2 regions of the Pseudarthrobacter woesei genome follow, and region 1 is predicted to be linked to the other one. Evidence: riboswitches for the same ligand, from Rfam matches in the RefSeq annotation. Region 1 holds a riboswitch; the other holds the start of a gene.
What was found. Region 1 has a riboswitch for S-adenosylmethionine ahead of metX (homoserine O-acetyltransferase MetX). Riboswitches for the same ligand answer to the same signal wherever they lie in the genome.
Positions count from the first base shown of each region.

Region 2: linked by a shared signal. The riboswitch ahead of ACZYZE_RS06085 (aminotransferase class V-fold PLP-dependent enzyme) and the one ahead of metX (homoserine O-acetyltransferase MetX) in region 1 are both predicted to bind S-adenosylmethionine.

Region 1 is NZ_JBVAYU010000005.1:64,591-71,929, reverse strand. Features, by position in the region: gene ACZYZE_RS09120 (CoA-acylating methylmalonate-semialdehyde dehydrogenase) at 1-840, opposite strand, end outside; gene mmsB (3-hydroxyisobutyrate dehydrogenase) at 902-1,804, opposite strand; gene ACZYZE_RS09110 (LysR family transcriptional regulator) at 1,996-2,901, shown strand; gene ACZYZE_RS09105 (MFS transporter) at 2,983-4,365, opposite strand; gene metX (homoserine O-acetyltransferase MetX) at 4,580-5,788, opposite strand; SAM riboswitch class IV at 5,800-5,916, opposite strand; gene ACZYZE_RS09095 (bifunctional o-acetylhomoserine/o-acetylserine sulfhydrylase) at 6,027-7,339, opposite strand, start outside.
Region 2 is NZ_JBVAYU010000003.1:133,907-141,245, forward strand. Features, by position in the region: gene ACZYZE_RS06075 (Nramp family divalent metal transporter) at 1-787, opposite strand, end outside; gene ACZYZE_RS06080 (class I SAM-dependent methyltransferase) at 966-1,778, opposite strand; gene ACZYZE_RS06085 (aminotransferase class V-fold PLP-dependent enzyme) at 1,852-3,294, opposite strand; SAM riboswitch class IV at 3,329-3,442, opposite strand; gene ACZYZE_RS06090 (glutamyl-tRNA reductase) at 3,530-4,903, opposite strand; gene hisN (histidinol-phosphatase) at 5,062-5,874, opposite strand; gene rsgA (ribosome small subunit-dependent GTPase A) at 5,943-7,058, opposite strand; gene aroA (3-phosphoshikimate 1-carboxyvinyltransferase) at 7,042-7,339, opposite strand, start outside.

The sequences.
Region 1 (7,339 bases):
GCAGCGCTCCCCCGCTGAGCCATAGGCGGCGGAGACGGCGGCGTCGGCGGCCATGGACAGGTCCGCGTCCGGCAGGACCACCATGTGGTTCTTGGCGCCGCCCAGGGCCTGCACACGCTTGCCGTGGTCCGCGGCGCGCTTGTAGATGGACTGGGCGATCGGCGTCGAGCCCACGAAGCTGATGGCCTTGACAGCCGGGTGCTCGAGGAGCACGTCGACGGCTTCCTTGTCCCCGTGGACGACGTTGAGCACCCCGGCGGGCAGGCCGGCATCGGCGAATGCCTGCGCGATGAAGATGGCCGAGGACGGGTCCTTTTCACTGGGCTTGAGCAGCACGGTGTTGCCGCAGGCCAGGGCGCTGCCGATCATCCACAACGGCACCATGGCCGGGAAGTTGAACGGCGTGATGCAGGCGACCACACCGACCGGCTGGCGCACCGAGTGGACGTCGACGCCGCCAGCGACCTGTTCGGAGCGCTCGCCCTTGAGTGCGTGGGACAGCCCGGTGGCGAATTCGATGTTCTCCAGGCCGCGGGTGATTTCGCCCTCGGCGTCGGAGAGGACCTTGCCGTGTTCGCTGGTCAGCAGGGCCGCCAGTTCGGGCCGGCGTTGCATCAGCAGTTCGCGGACCTTGAAGAAGATGGTGGTGCGCTTGGCCAGGCTGGTGGCGCGCCAGCCCGGCAGGGCGGCGCGGGCGGCCTCGATGGCTTCCTCGACGCGGGCGGCGGAGGCCAGGGCGACCTCTTTCTCCTGCTCGCCGGTGGCCGGGTTGAAGACGGGGCCGAAGCGCTCGGCGTCGGAAATCAGGGCGCCGTTGATGAAGTGCGGAATGCGTTCCATGGGTGGGTCTCTTTCGTGGTTGTTCGGGGCCGCTGTGCGCGGGAGTTCCTTGGCGTTCCTGTTACTGGGAGGTGTCCAGGGTGCCGTCGACGAGCTTGACGATCATGGAGCAGTCCATCCCGGACTGGCCGGAGTCGATGAGCCGCTGGAAGAGTTGCTGGACGTGCCCGCCGATCTCCAGGGGGGTGCCGGTGTCACGGGCGGCGCTGATGGCGAGCCCGATGTCCTTGTTGGCCAGCTCGGCGGTGAAGGTCGGGGCGAAGTCGTTGTTGGAGGCCGCTGTCGGCACGACGCCGGCCACGGGATACCAGGTGCGCAGGGCCCAGCTGTCGCCGGAGGAGACGGAGGCGATGTCCCAGAAGACCTGCTTGTCCAGGCCGAGCCGGTCCGCCAGCACCGCACCCTCCGCCGTCGAGGCCAGGTTGATGAACAGCATGAGGTTATTGCAGATCTTCGCGGCCTGGCCCGTGGTGGCGCCGCCGGTCGGGATGATGTTCGCCGCCATCGGACGGATGAAGTCCGTGGCCTCGGCGACGGCGCCGGCTTCGCCGCCAATCATGAAGGTCAGGGTTGCGGCCTTCGCGCCGCTCATGCCGCCGGAGACCGGGGCGTCGACGAAGCGGAAGCCGGCGGCAGCGGCGGCGTCGTGCAGGGCCTGCGCGGAGGCGATGTCGATCGTGGAGGAATCCACCAGCAGCGTGCGGGTGTCCGCGTGGGCCAGGACGCCGTCCTCGCCGAGGTACACGGCGCGGGCGTGCTCGCCCTTGGGAAGCATGGTGAAGACGACGTCCGCGCCGTCGACGGCTTCGGCGATGCTGCCGGCGGGCTTCACTCCGCCGGCGACGGCGGCGGCAACGGCCTCGGCGTTGAGGTCGAAGCCGCGGACGTTATGCCCGGCACTGGCGAGATTCACCGACATGGACCCGCCCATGTTCCCCAGTCCGATCCAAGCGATTACTGCCATGGCTTAAGCTCCTTTGCTTTGTGTCGTGCGTACTGCGTGCTGCTCTTTGTGTGCAATTCCTTGCGGGCGTATGCTCCGGACGTTTCGCCGGACGTTCCGTGTCCAGCATCACACCCTGTTACAGTGCAATCAAGGTGAAAAACTACAGATGGTATGTGCATGAATGCACATACTCCGGAAAGCGGGTCACGATGGACTCAAGACGGCTGCCGAGCCCGGATGACCTGCTCATCCTGCTGACCGTTGCCCGGCTGGGCCGGTTCAACGCGGTGGCGGAGACGCTCGGCACCACCCACACCACCATTTCCCGGCGGATCCTGGCCCTGGACAAACAACTGGGCGGCCGCACCCTCGAGCGGAGCCCGCACGGCTGGGAGCTGACGGAGCTCGGCGGCCAGGCGGTGACCGCGGCCGAGGCAATCGAAGGAACGCTGGGTGCGCTGTCCAACCGCATTGCCCGCAGCGAGGATGCGCTGTCCGGCCTGGTCCGGATCAGCACCCCGGACGGCTTCGGCGCAGAGTTCCTCACCCCGGCGCTCGTCCGGCTGCAACAGGAGCACCCGCTGCTGAACGTGGAGATGCTGAGCGCCACCCGCAAGGTCAGCCAGAACCGCTCGGGCGTGGACCTCGAGGTGGTGGTCGGCAACATGGACGTCAGCAACGCGCAGACCATCTTCCTCGGCAACTACTTCCTCCGGCTCTACGCCAGTCCGCAGTACGCGCAGGAACGCGGCCTGCCGGTGACGCTCGACGACGTCCGGCAGCACGGCTTTGTCTCCTACGTGGAATCGGCGCTGCAGGTCGCGGAACTCGGCCACCGCTCCACCCAGCTCCCGATGCCGCGCTCCAGCTTCCAGGCCACCAGCATCTTCGCCCAGCTCGAGGCCGTGCGGCGGGGCGCCGGGATCGGGCTGCTGCCGAACTTCCTGGTCGCCGGGAACCCCGATTTCCTGCCCGTACTGCCGGACGACTTCCAGCGGCAGCTGCCGATCTGGGCGGTGGCACGCTCGGAATCGCTGCGCTCGGCCCCGGTGCAGGCGGTGCTGGCGGCGATCCGGACCGAGATCGCCGAGCGCCAGGATGTCCTGCTGGGCTGAGCCCGACGGCCAACAACAACGGCCCTTGTCCCCGCTGGACGGGGACAACGGCCGTTGTTGTTGGCTCTTACTTCTTGCCTGCTACTTTTTGCCTGCGGCAAGGAGGTCGGCGGTGCCCTTGGCATCGGCGGCGTCGACGTCGTGGAGCGAGATCCCGCGGGTTTCCTTCAGGAAGTACACCGCCACCATGGTGACCATACAGGCGCCGAGGAGGTAGATGGCCACCGGGGTGGAGGACTTGAACTGGCTCAGCAGCGCGGTCGCAATGATCGGAGCCAGCGAACCGGCCACGATGGAGGTGACCTGGTAGCCGAGCGAGACGCCGGAGTAGCGCATCCGGGTCGGGAACATCTCGGCCATGATGGCCGGCTGGCCGGCATACATGAGGGCGTGGAACAGGAGGCCGATGGTGATGGCGGCGAGGATGATCAGGTCGTTCTTGGTGTCCATCATCGGGAAGGCGAAGAAGCCCCAGGTGCCGCCGAGGATGGCGCCGGCCATGTAGACGGGCTTGCGGCCGTAGGCGTCGGAGAGCTTGCCGACCATCGGCACTGCACAGAAGTGGACGAAGTGCGCCACGAGGAGCAGGAGCAGGATCCGCGAGGTGTCCGTCTGGACCACGATTTTCAGGTACGTGATGGAGAAAGTGACCACGAGGTAGTAGAGGATGTTCTCCGCGAAGCGCAGGCCCATGGCGGTGAAGACGCCACGCGGGTAGCGGCGGAAGACTTCGGCGACGCCGTAGCCCTTGTTCTCCACGACGACTTCCTTGCGTGCCTCGAGGAAGATCGGCGCATCCTGGACCTTGGTGCGGATGTAGTAGCCGACGACCACGATCACGGCGGAGAGCCAGAACGCCACGCGCCAGCCCCAGCTGAGGAAATCGGCCGAGGACAGCGTGGAGGAGAGGATGAACAGCACACCGGTAGCGAGCAGGTTACCCATCGGAACCGCCGACTGCGGCCAGGAGGACCAGAATCCGCGGGATTTGCTGGGGCTGTGCTCGGCCACGAGGAGGACGGCGCCGCCCCATTCACCGCCGACGGCGAAGCCCTGGACGAAGCGCAGGAAGACCAGCAGGGCCGGAGCCCAGTAGCCAATTTGCTGGAAGGTGGGCAGGCAGCCCATCGCGAAGGTGGCGACGCCGACGAGGATGATACTCAGCTGAAGCAGCTGCTTGCGGCCGAACTTGTCGCCGAAGTGGCCGAAGACGATGCCGCCGATGGGGCGGGCCACGAAACCGACCGCGTACGTCACGAAGGCTGCGATGATGCCGTCGAGCTCAGTGCCGGAGTTCGGGAAGAAAAGCTTGCCGAACACCAGGGTGGCGGCAGAGGCGTAGAGGAAGAACTCATACCATTCCACGACCGTGCCGGCCATGGAGGCCGTCACAACCTTCTTCAGGCCGGACGTCTTGACGTCGGGCTCTTCCGGGCGCCTCGCGGCGGCGTTTTGCGTAGTCATTTCGACTCCTTCGGTGTCTCCGTCGACACCCTATGGACCATTTGGACAGAGGATACCTGTGATGTGTGACACGGGCATCATTCTCAACGAGTATGGTCGCTCACGCCCGGGGCCTCAACGGCCATTAGTGCAGAGCGCATCTGCAAAAATGCACAAATGGCGGCGTCCATGGCCGGGCCGGTGCCACTTTTGGAGACGTTCCCTCGTCAAGGCCCTAGCTGAAGAAGTTCTGCCGGAGCTGTCCGCTGAGCTGGCCGATCTCGGTCAGGAAGCCGTCGTGTCCGATCGGCGCCTCGATGGTGTGCACCGCGACGTCGCCCGGCAGGGCGTCGGCGAGGGCCTGGGACTGGGACGGGAAGTACAGCCGGTCCGAGTCGACAGCCGCTATCAGGAAGTCCGCTGTGGCCGGAGCCAGGGCTTCCCGGAGGCTGCCGCGGCCGCGGCAGACATCGTGGCTCATAAGCGCCTCGGTGATGGCGATGTAGCTGTTCGCGTCGAAGCGGCGGACCAGCTTGTTGCCCTGGTGGTCGAGGTAGCTCTCCACCTGGTAGCGTCCGCGGCCGGCCAGCGAACCGGCTTCCAGCGGAGCCTCGGATTCCTGGGCCTTCCGGCCGAAGCGGCCGTCCAGCTCGGCGGCGGAGCGGTAGGTGATGTGCGCGATCCGGCGCGCCAGGGCGAGCCCCGCTTCCGGGTCCGGGCCGCCGTAGTAGTCCCCGCCCTTGAAGTTGGGGTCCTGGCGGATGGCGAGCGTCTGGGCCTGGGCGAAGGCAATTTGCTCGGCGGTGCTGCTGGCGCCGACGGAGATCACGGCGCAGCGCCGGACCCGCTCTGGGTGGCTGACGGCCCATTCGAGGGCGCGGGCGCCGCCGAGGGACCCGCCGAGGACGGCGTGCCAGCAGCGGATGCCGAGGGCATCGGCCAATCTGGCCTCGGCCGCGGTGGTGTCCCGCAGTGTGACCAGCGGGAAGCGTGAGCCCCAGGGTTTTCCGTCGGGGGCCGGCGAGGACGGGCCGGTGGAGCCGTAGCAGCCGCCGAGGATGTTGACGGAGACAACGAAGTACGTGCCAGTGTCTACGGGGGCGCCGGGGCCGGCGAGCTGCTCCCACCAGCCCGGTTCCTCGCCGGCGCCGCGGGTGACGTGGGTGTCACCGGTCAGTGCGTGTTCGATCAGCACGGCATTGGAGCGGTCCGCGTTGAGCGTTCCCCACGTCTCGTAGGCGAGGGTGACGTCCGGCAGCCGGGAGCCGGATTCGAGTTCGAGGTCCCCGATCCGGAGGTATTGGACGGTCCCGTCCGGAACTTCGTCGGAACGCGCCGTGTCCGGCGGTCCGGTTTCCGGGCGCTCCGTTTCTGCCGGCGCGGCAGCCGGGTTGGGGGAGGTGGTGCTTCCGGATACACCCTTGCGGGTGGCGGCAATGCTCATGTGGGGACCTAACTTTGCGCTTGCCCGCCGTCAGCTGACCGGCAGGCCAGGTCTTCACCCGGGGCACCCCGCCGCAAGAGGAGGGTTGCCGGCCAGCAAGCCGGGGCTATCTGCTGGCACTCATGACCTTCACTGAGTCTACGAACTGAGGCGCCGTTGTGGCGAAGATTGTGACGCGCGTATGACTCCCGGCGCCCCGCACCCCGGAAAGGGGCTGTGCGCCGGGAGCCGGCAGTCCTCAGACGGCCTTGGCCGCGCGGAATCCGGCGTCGAGGTCCTCGAGGATGTCGTCGATGTGCTCCAGGCCCACCGACAGCCGTACAAGGCCGGGGGTCACGCCGGCAATCGCCTGCTGTTCCGGCGTCAGCTGGCTGTGGGTGGTCGACGCCGGGTGGATCACCAGCGAGCGCACGTCGCCGATATTCGCCACATGGGAGTGCAGTTCGAGGGCATCGACGAAGCGCTGTCCGGCCTCCGCTCCCCCGGCGATGTTGAAAGACACGACGGCGCCGGTGCCCTTGGGGCCGTACTTGCGGCCGCGCTCGTACCAGGGGCTGGACGGCAGCCCGGCGTAGGCGACGGATTCGACGTCGTCCCGTGCCTCCAGCCATTCGGCCACCGTGGTGGCGTTGGCGACGTGGCGCTCGACGCGCAGGCTCAGGGTCTCGATGCCCTGGGCGATGAGGAAGGCGTTGAACGGGGATACCGCCGAGCCGAGGTCGCGCAGGAGCTGGACACGGGCCTTGAGGATGTAGGAAAGGTTCGAGCCGAGGGCACCGTCCTTGCCGAGGTCCCGGGCATAGACGAGGCCGTTGTAGCTGGGATCGGGGGTGTTGAAGCCGGGGAACCGCTCCGGGTCCCTGCCGAAGTCGAAGTTGCCGGAGTCCACGATCACGCCGGCGATCGCGGCGCCGTGGCCGCCGAGGTACTTGGTGGCGGAGTGGACCACAATGTCAGCGCCCCACTCGATCGGGCGGATCAGGTACGGGGTGGACAGGGTGTTGTCAACGATCAGCGGCACACCGGCCTCGTGGGCCACCTTCGAGATGCCCTCGATATCGAGCACGTCCTGGCGGGGGTTGGAGACCACTTCACCGAAGAACAGCTTGGTGTTGGGCTGGACGGCATCGCGCCACTGCGCCAGGTTGTCCGGATCCGCCACGAACGTCACGGAGATGCCGAACTTCTTCAGCGTGTGCGCCAGCAGGTTGTAGGTGCCGCCATAGAGGCTGGGGCTGGCCACCACATGGTCGCCCGCCTCGGCGACGTTGAGGATCGCGAAGGTCTCGGCGGCCTGGCCGGAGCTCAGCAGCAGCGACGCGAGGCCGCCCTCCAGGCTTGCCACCCGCTGCTCTACGGCATCCTGGGTAGGGTTGCCGATCCGGGTGTAGATGGGGGCGAGTTCGGCGAGGGCGAAGCGGTTCGCGGCGCTTTCGGCGCTCGGGAACACGAACGACGTCGTCTGGTAGATGGGCAGCGCCCGCGCGCCGGTGGCGCTGTCCGGCTCCTGGCCGGCGTGGATCTGGCGGGTTTCGAAGGACCAGGCATTGG
Region 2 (7,339 bases), on a different contig from region 1:
CGATGGCAAGGGCCACGACGACGTCGAGCCGGGTGGCCTTCACGAGCCGGGCGATGGCTGGAACGGGAACGTGCAGGTGCGGGTTGGGGCGGTGCCGGTCACGGGACAGGGCGGAGTGGACGTAGATGGCGTGTGGCATCACGGTGGCGCCGAGCATGCTGGCGGCCAGCAGGACGGTGTCCGGGCCCTGGAAGCCCGGGATCAGTCCGGCCGCGACGCCGGCCGGATCCGGCGGGCTGATGAAGAGCCCGGCCAGGAAGCCGATGCTGATGATGCCCAGCAGGAAGATGATGACGAACTCGAAGGGGCGCTGCCGGTTCCTGGCCTGCACGGCCAGCAGGAGCATCGATACCGCGCCGACGATCACGGCCCCGAGGGGGAGCGGCAATCCGAAGATCAGATACAGGGCGATGGCCCCGCCGACGACCTCGGCCAGATCGGTGGCCGCGGCCACGATTTCGGCCTGGACCCAGAAGGCGCGGCGCCAGAACGGCTTGAGGCGTTCGCCGAGGATCTCCGGCAGGCTCTTGCCGGTGACGATGCCGAGCTTCGCGGACTGGTACTGGACCAGCACGGCCATAACGTTTGCGGCCACCAGGACCCAGACGAGGAGGTAGCCGTACTGGGCGCCGGCGGTGAGGTTGGCCGCGACGTTGCCGGGGTCCACATAGGCAATCGAGGCCACGAAGGCCGGGCCCAGCAGGCCAAGCAGGGCCCGGCGGGCACCTGGTTTCTTCCCGGGACGCACCCCCGGCGCCGATGATTGGTGTCCTGTGACGTCCAGCACGGCGGTCTCCCAGGGGTCGGTTTGCCAGCGGTGGCGCTCGGCGTGGGCCGGTGATACAGCCGGCGCCATGGTTTGTGGATACCTGTAAATAATTGTTAGGTATACCGAAACCATATGCCCTTGCGGCGGCACCGTGCAATCTGCCGGGCAATGGTGCAGCGGCCGGGAGCCGGCGGCGTCAGGCCCGGGCTGCGCGCCACGCCTGGGCCAGGTAGGGGAGCCGCAGCGGCTCTCCGGGCTGGTGGGCCAGATGCCCGTGCAGGTACCAGTCGAGGTTGCCGAGTACCTTGGCGCGGGTGGGTTCCGAGGCCCGCAGGTAGTAGCTGCGGGACTTGGCCAGCTCCAGGATGTCCGCCGTCGTGACAGGGTCTTCCCAGCGGGCCAGATGGCTTTCCAGGCCGGTGAACTCGGGTCCCAGCGGCGGTTTAAAATGCGGTTTGTGGACATCCCCGGCGTGCATGATCCTGGCGAGCCGGTGGACCCAGGGGACCGAGGTGTCCAGCTGGTTCCAGATCAGTCCCAGGGTGCCGTGCGGGCGCAGGATCCTGGCGATCTCCGTGCTGGCCAGGAGCGGATCGCACCAGTGCCAGGCCTGGGCGACCGTGACCAGATCGAAGGCCCCGGCCGGCAGCCCTGTGTGTTCGGCGGTGCCAACGACGGCGGAGACGGCGGGGAGCATCCGGCGCAGCTGGTCCAGCATGTCGGCGGACGGATCCACCGCAATAGTGTGCAGCCCGCGTCCGGCCAGCAGGGCGGTGAACTTTCCGGTGCCGGCGCCGATGTCCGCGGCATCCTTCGCCCCGGCCGGGATCAGCCAGCCGGCTGACTCCGCGGGGTAGCCCGGGCGGACCCGCTGGTAGTGTTCGCCGCCGTCCTGGAAGCTCTGCCCGAGCTCCCTTCGGCGCTCATGGTGCAGTTTGGGGCCACTGTGCAGTTTGGGGCCGCCGCGTGCCACGTGCGATCTCCTTCGGGCAGGTCCGGATGGTGCCATTCGAATTTACCGCACGCGGCTGCGGCGCGTTTCCAATCCCGTCGGCGTATCGACACTGCTGATACGAGGTGAGTCAGTCCAGGCCGCAGGGTGCGGCACCGGCGGTGCCCGGCGTATTGGGAGCCCAATGCGGGTAGCTGCGGGAGTCGTTGGCCGGCACCCAGCGGCCGGCGTCCACCACATAGTCCCAGCCAAGGCCGGTCTGCCGCAGTTCCTGCAGCGCGGCCAGCAGCCGCTGGGCATCCTCCAGCCGGGAGCCGACGCCGAAGCTGGCCCGCAGCGAGCCGGAGGCCAACCCGAGCCGGCGGAGCAGCGGGTGCGCGCAGAAGCGGCCGTCACGCAGGCCGATGCCATGCTCGGCGGACAGGTACGCGGCCACCAGGCCGGCGTCGTATCCCTCTACCGAGAAGTTGACGACGCCGATGGTGCCGGTGCCCGGTTCATCGTCCGTGGCCGCAGAGTCCGAGAAGATCTGGTGGACGGTGACGCCGTCGATCCGCTGGAGCCCCTCGACGAGGAAGGACCGGATGGTGTTCTCGTGGGCCTGCCACTGCTCCGGATCCAGGGCAGCGATCACCTGGGTGGCCCGGGCGAGGGTTGCGGCGCCCAGGACATTGGGGGAGCCGCCCTCATGGCGTGCCGGCCCGGTGGTCCAGCTGACCGTGTCGAGCCGGGCATCCTGCACGGCTCCGCCGCCGGCCAGGTGCGGGGTGCCGGTGTCGAGCCAGTCCGGCCGGCCCACCAGGACGCCGGCGCCGAACGGCGCGTAGAGCTTGTGACCGGAGAAGGCGAGGTAGTCGACGTCGTCCGCGGCGATGTCGATCCGGCGGTGCGGGGCCAGCTGGGCGGCGTCGACCACGATCCTGGCGCCGTACTCGTGGGCCAGCGCGGCCAGTGCGCGGATCGGCAGGATTTCCCCGGTGACGTTGGAGGCACCCGTGACGGCGAGCAGGCTGACGCCGCCGTGGGACAGTTCCGCGCGGAGCCGCTCCAGCGTCGCGGCCACCGTGGGGGCAGCCACAACGCTGCGGTGCGGGACGGTCTGCCACGGCAGCAGGTTGGCGTGGTGTTCGATGTCGAGGTAGAGCACCTCGCCGGTGTGCACGCCGCCGGCGACCGGCAGGCAGCCGGCCAGCAGGTTCAGCGAGTCGGTGGTGTTCCGGGTGAAGATTACGGAGTCATCCGGACGTCCGCCCACGAACTCGCGGACGATCGTGCGGGCGTTCTCGTAAACAGACGTGCTGATCTGGGAGGCGTAGCCGGCGCCGCGGTGGACGCTTGCGTAGTACGGCAGGATCTCGTTCAGGTAGGCCGAGACCACGGACAGCGCAGGGGCGGAGGCGCCATAGTCCAGGTTGGCGTAGCGGACGTGGCCGCCCTGGATCAGCGGAGCCTGGATCTCGGCGCCGGTGACCGCGGACAGCGGGCGGCGGGCGATGGCGAACCTGTCGTCCGGGCCTCCGGCTTCGGCGCCACGGCGGAATCCGGGGGTGGCAGGAAAAGTGGCAGTCGTCATGGGACCTCGCTCGAAAAGGATCCCGCATGCCGGGGATCCGCGCTTGCCGGGTCCGTTCAGGACCGGCCAGGTCGTCACCCGGGGCACCCCGCCGCGAATGGAGGGTTGCCGGCCAGCAAACCGGGGTTTAGCGCTGGCACTCGTGACCTGCTTCGAGCCTAGGACATCCGCGCTGGAGGCGAAAAGGGAGGGCCTCAATGTGAAGCGCTTTGTTACGCGGCTCGGCCGGCCGACGCTACGAAGCCGCCGTCTCCGGCTCCGTTGCTTCGCAGTGCTGCTGGTCCGGCCCGGGCGGCCGGCCGATGCCGGGTTGGCGCGGGCTGGTGAGCTGAACGCTGAGGCCGAACAGCGCCTCCAGCGCCGCCGTGTAGTCGTTCTGGCGGCCGGCCGTCGCCAGTTCCCTGGCGCGGACCGTTGGGGTGTGGAGCAGCCGCCTTACAATGCGCCGCAGGGCGAAGTTCACCTCTTCAGCCGGGGCGCCGCAGCCGTGGTGCTTCCGCACCCGTTCCATCTCGGCTTCGAGGACCGCCTGGATGTGCTGGCGCAGGGCAACAACAGCGGTGTCGACGGCGCGGATTTCCTCGTGCTCCTCGAAGTGGTGCGCGGCCTGCTGAACCAGCGACCGGGCGAGGTGCAGTGCCTCAGCGTCTGCCGGGGGAGCGGCGAGCTGAACGGATGCCAGGGTAATTAGTTCAATGCCCGGCAGTTGCGCCACCTGGGGATCGAAGTCGTGGCTGGGGGCGAGATCAATCACGGTGAGGGAATGTCCCGCAGCCTCCCGCCAGTCCGCTAGCGTGGCTGCACTGATACGCGTCCCGGTGCCGCTGCAGCCAATGATGACGTCTGCCCGCGAAATGGCAGAGGGTAATTCCCTGGCCGTCAACGCCCTTCCTCCCCTGGCCGCGACAAATGCACCCGAGCGGCCCGACTGCGAGAAAACAGAAATCGTTGTACACCCTCTGGTTCTGAGGATCTCCGCAACGCAGGCGGCATAGGCGCCGGTGCCGAAGAGGACCACCGTCGTGTCAGCGAGGGCCCGATGCCCGGATCCGCCGGCAAGGTCGAGCGCCACAGACGCAATGGACCTGCTGGCGCTGCTCAGCGCGGTCCGGGAACCAACGTCCTTCGCCGTGCGGGAGGCTCGCTGGAACAGCCGGACCAGACGTCCGCTGGCGGTACCGGCAACTTGTGCTTCGGCGAGGGCGCGGCGGACCTGGCCGGCGACTTCGCGCTCTCCCGCAACAGCGGAATCCAGGCCGGCGGCGACGGCAAAGAGATGCTCGGCCGCAGCGGATCCGTGGTGGTGTTCGAACAGCGCCGTGAGCTGCTGGACGGCCAGTCCGGTGCAGAGGCCGACAGAACCGAGGGCGCCGGAGCGGGCGGTCGCCACCTCGGTGCCGGATGAAACCTCGCAGTAGATTTCGAATCGGTTGCACGTCGACAGGACCACCGATCCGGTCACGGCGGAACTGCCGGCCAGGACGTGCGCGGCCAGTTCCGATGAAACGGAGTGCAGCCGGGCGGCGGCCTCAATGTCCAGATCCCGGTACTTCGCCGCGAGCACCAGCAGGACCGGGCCGGCCGCGTCGTCCCGGGATCCGGAATCCATGGTTTCAAGAGTTGCCGGCATGGCTGCTCTCCTCCCCGTAGGCGTCCGGGCCACCTCGCTTCGGTTGCGGAGTCCGCCGCCGAAGCCAGAGTCGTTCAAACACCTGTGGGAATCCTTGGGTGGCCGGACCGGCCACGGAGCGCAACAGCCGGCAGCTGCTAGAGCAGGTCGTCGAGTCCGGGGTTGAGGCGCTTGAGCACCTCGGAGTGGAGGATCGAGTTGGTGGCCAGGGCGTTGCCGCCGAACGGGCCGTCTTCGCCCTCGAGGGAGGTGAAGCGCCCGCCGGCCTCGGTGACGATCGGGACCAGCGCGGCCATGTCGTAGAGGTTCAGTTCGGGCTCGCAGGCGATGTCGACGGCGCCCTCCGCCACGAGGCAGTAGGACCAGAAGTCGCCGTAGGCGCGGGTGCGCCAGACCTCTTCGGTCAGGCCGAGGAATTCATCGAGGTTGCCGCGCTGTTTCCAGCCGCCCAAGCTCGAGTAGGACAGCGAGGCATCCGAGAGCTGGGAGACGTTGGAGACCTTCAGCCGGGTCGCGGCGGCCAGTGAGCGGCCCATGTACGCGCCGGCGCCCTTGCCGGCCCACCAGCGTTTGCCCAGGGCAGGGGCGCTGACGACGCCGACCACCGGCACGCCCTCGTCCACGAGGGCAATCAGGGTGGCCCAGACGGGGACGCCGCGGACGAAGTTTTTGGTCCCGTCGATCGGGTCGATGATCCAGCGGCGGGAGCCGTGGCCGGAGCTGCCGAACTCTTCGCCCAGGACGGCGTCGCGGGGGCGGGAGCGGGACAGCTGGCCGCGGATTGCTTCCTCGGCGGACTTGTCGGCATCGGTGACCGGCGTCAGGTCCGGCTTCGTCTCGATCCGAAGGTCGAGCGCCTTGAAGCGGCTCATGGTCTGGGAATCTACGGAATCTGCCAGTACATGGGCAAGACGCAGGTCATCGTTGTAGCTCGAAGCGGGTTGACTCATGGTTCCAAACTACCGTCAAAGGGGGCGGCGGAGCGGGAGGCCACGTTGCTGCGCCCCGGGAGGCCACGCTAGGAGACGGTGCCCAGTTCCTTGACGTCCTGCGCTTCCATCCGCGGGTCCGTGCCCAGCAGCCGGCGGAGCGAGGTCAGCCGGGCGGGGCCGGACGGGCCGGCATGACCACCCGCAACCCAGGCGTCGACACCGCAGTTGACGGCGCTTGTGTTGTGCTTGCAGCCCCGCTCGCAGTCGTCGGTGCCGGGTTCGAGGTCCGGGAAGGAACGCAGGATCCGGTCCGGGTCCACATGGGCCAGGCCGAAGGAGCGGATGCCGGGGGTATCGATGATCCAGCTGCCGGCCGGTGCCTCGTTGACCTTGAGGGCCAGCGCCGAGGACGACGTGTGCCGGCCGCGCCCGGTCACGGCGTTGACGCCGCCGGTGGCGCGCTCGGCACCGGTCAGGGCATTGACCATGGTGGACTTGCCGACGCCGGAATGGCCCAGCATCACCGTGACCTTGCCGTCGAGGTGGCCGCGCAACTGGGAGACGGCGTCGATGTCAAGCCGGGCCGAGAGCCCGTCGTCCGAGCGGGCGTCGATCCCGGAGGCGGCAGAATCCGCCGTCTTGCTGATGATGACCGGGAAATCCAGATGCTGGTAGTTGGAGAGCAGCTCGGCGGGATCTTTGACGTCGGCTTTGGTGACGAGCAGCAGCGGAGAAATGCCGGCGTCGTACGCGGCCACGAGGGCGCGGTCGATGAAACCGGTCCGCGGCTCCGGGTTGGCCGCCGCCACCACGATCACGAGCTGGTCCGCGTTCGCGACGACGGCGCGCTCGATCGGGTCGGTGTCATCGGCGCTGCGCCGCAGGAGCGTCTTGCGGTCCTGGATCCTGACCAGCCGGGCCAGGGTGTCGGGTTCGCCGCTGACATCCCCGACGAGCGAGACGAAGTCGCCGGCCACCACGGGGTTGCGGCGCAATTCCCGGGCGCGGGCGGCGATGATCTTGCGTTCCTCCCCGGTGCCCTCGCCGACGACGGCGGTGTAGCGTCCCCGGTCGACGGTGATGATCCGGCCGGTGACGGCGTCGTCGTGGCTGGGACGGTCCTTGGTGCGTGGCCGCGTGCCCTTTTTATTGGGGCGGATCCGGGCGTCGGATTCGTCCCAGGAGTCAGTGCTGCGTGCCACCGGTGGCGTCCTTTGTGTCTGCGGGGGCCGCGGCGGTCTCTCCGGTGCTTCCTTGGGCGAGCATGGCTTCCCACAACCGGGGGAAGTCCGGCATGGTCTTGGCGGTGGTCGCGATGTCCTCGACCTCGATGCCAGGCACGGCCAGGCCCAGGATGGCGCCGGCCGTGGCCATGCGGTGGTCCGCGTAGCTGTGGACGACGCCGGCATGGAGCGCAGCCGGCCGGATGATCAGGCCGTCGGGCGTTTCCTCGGCGTCGCCGCCCAGCCGGTTGATCTCGGCC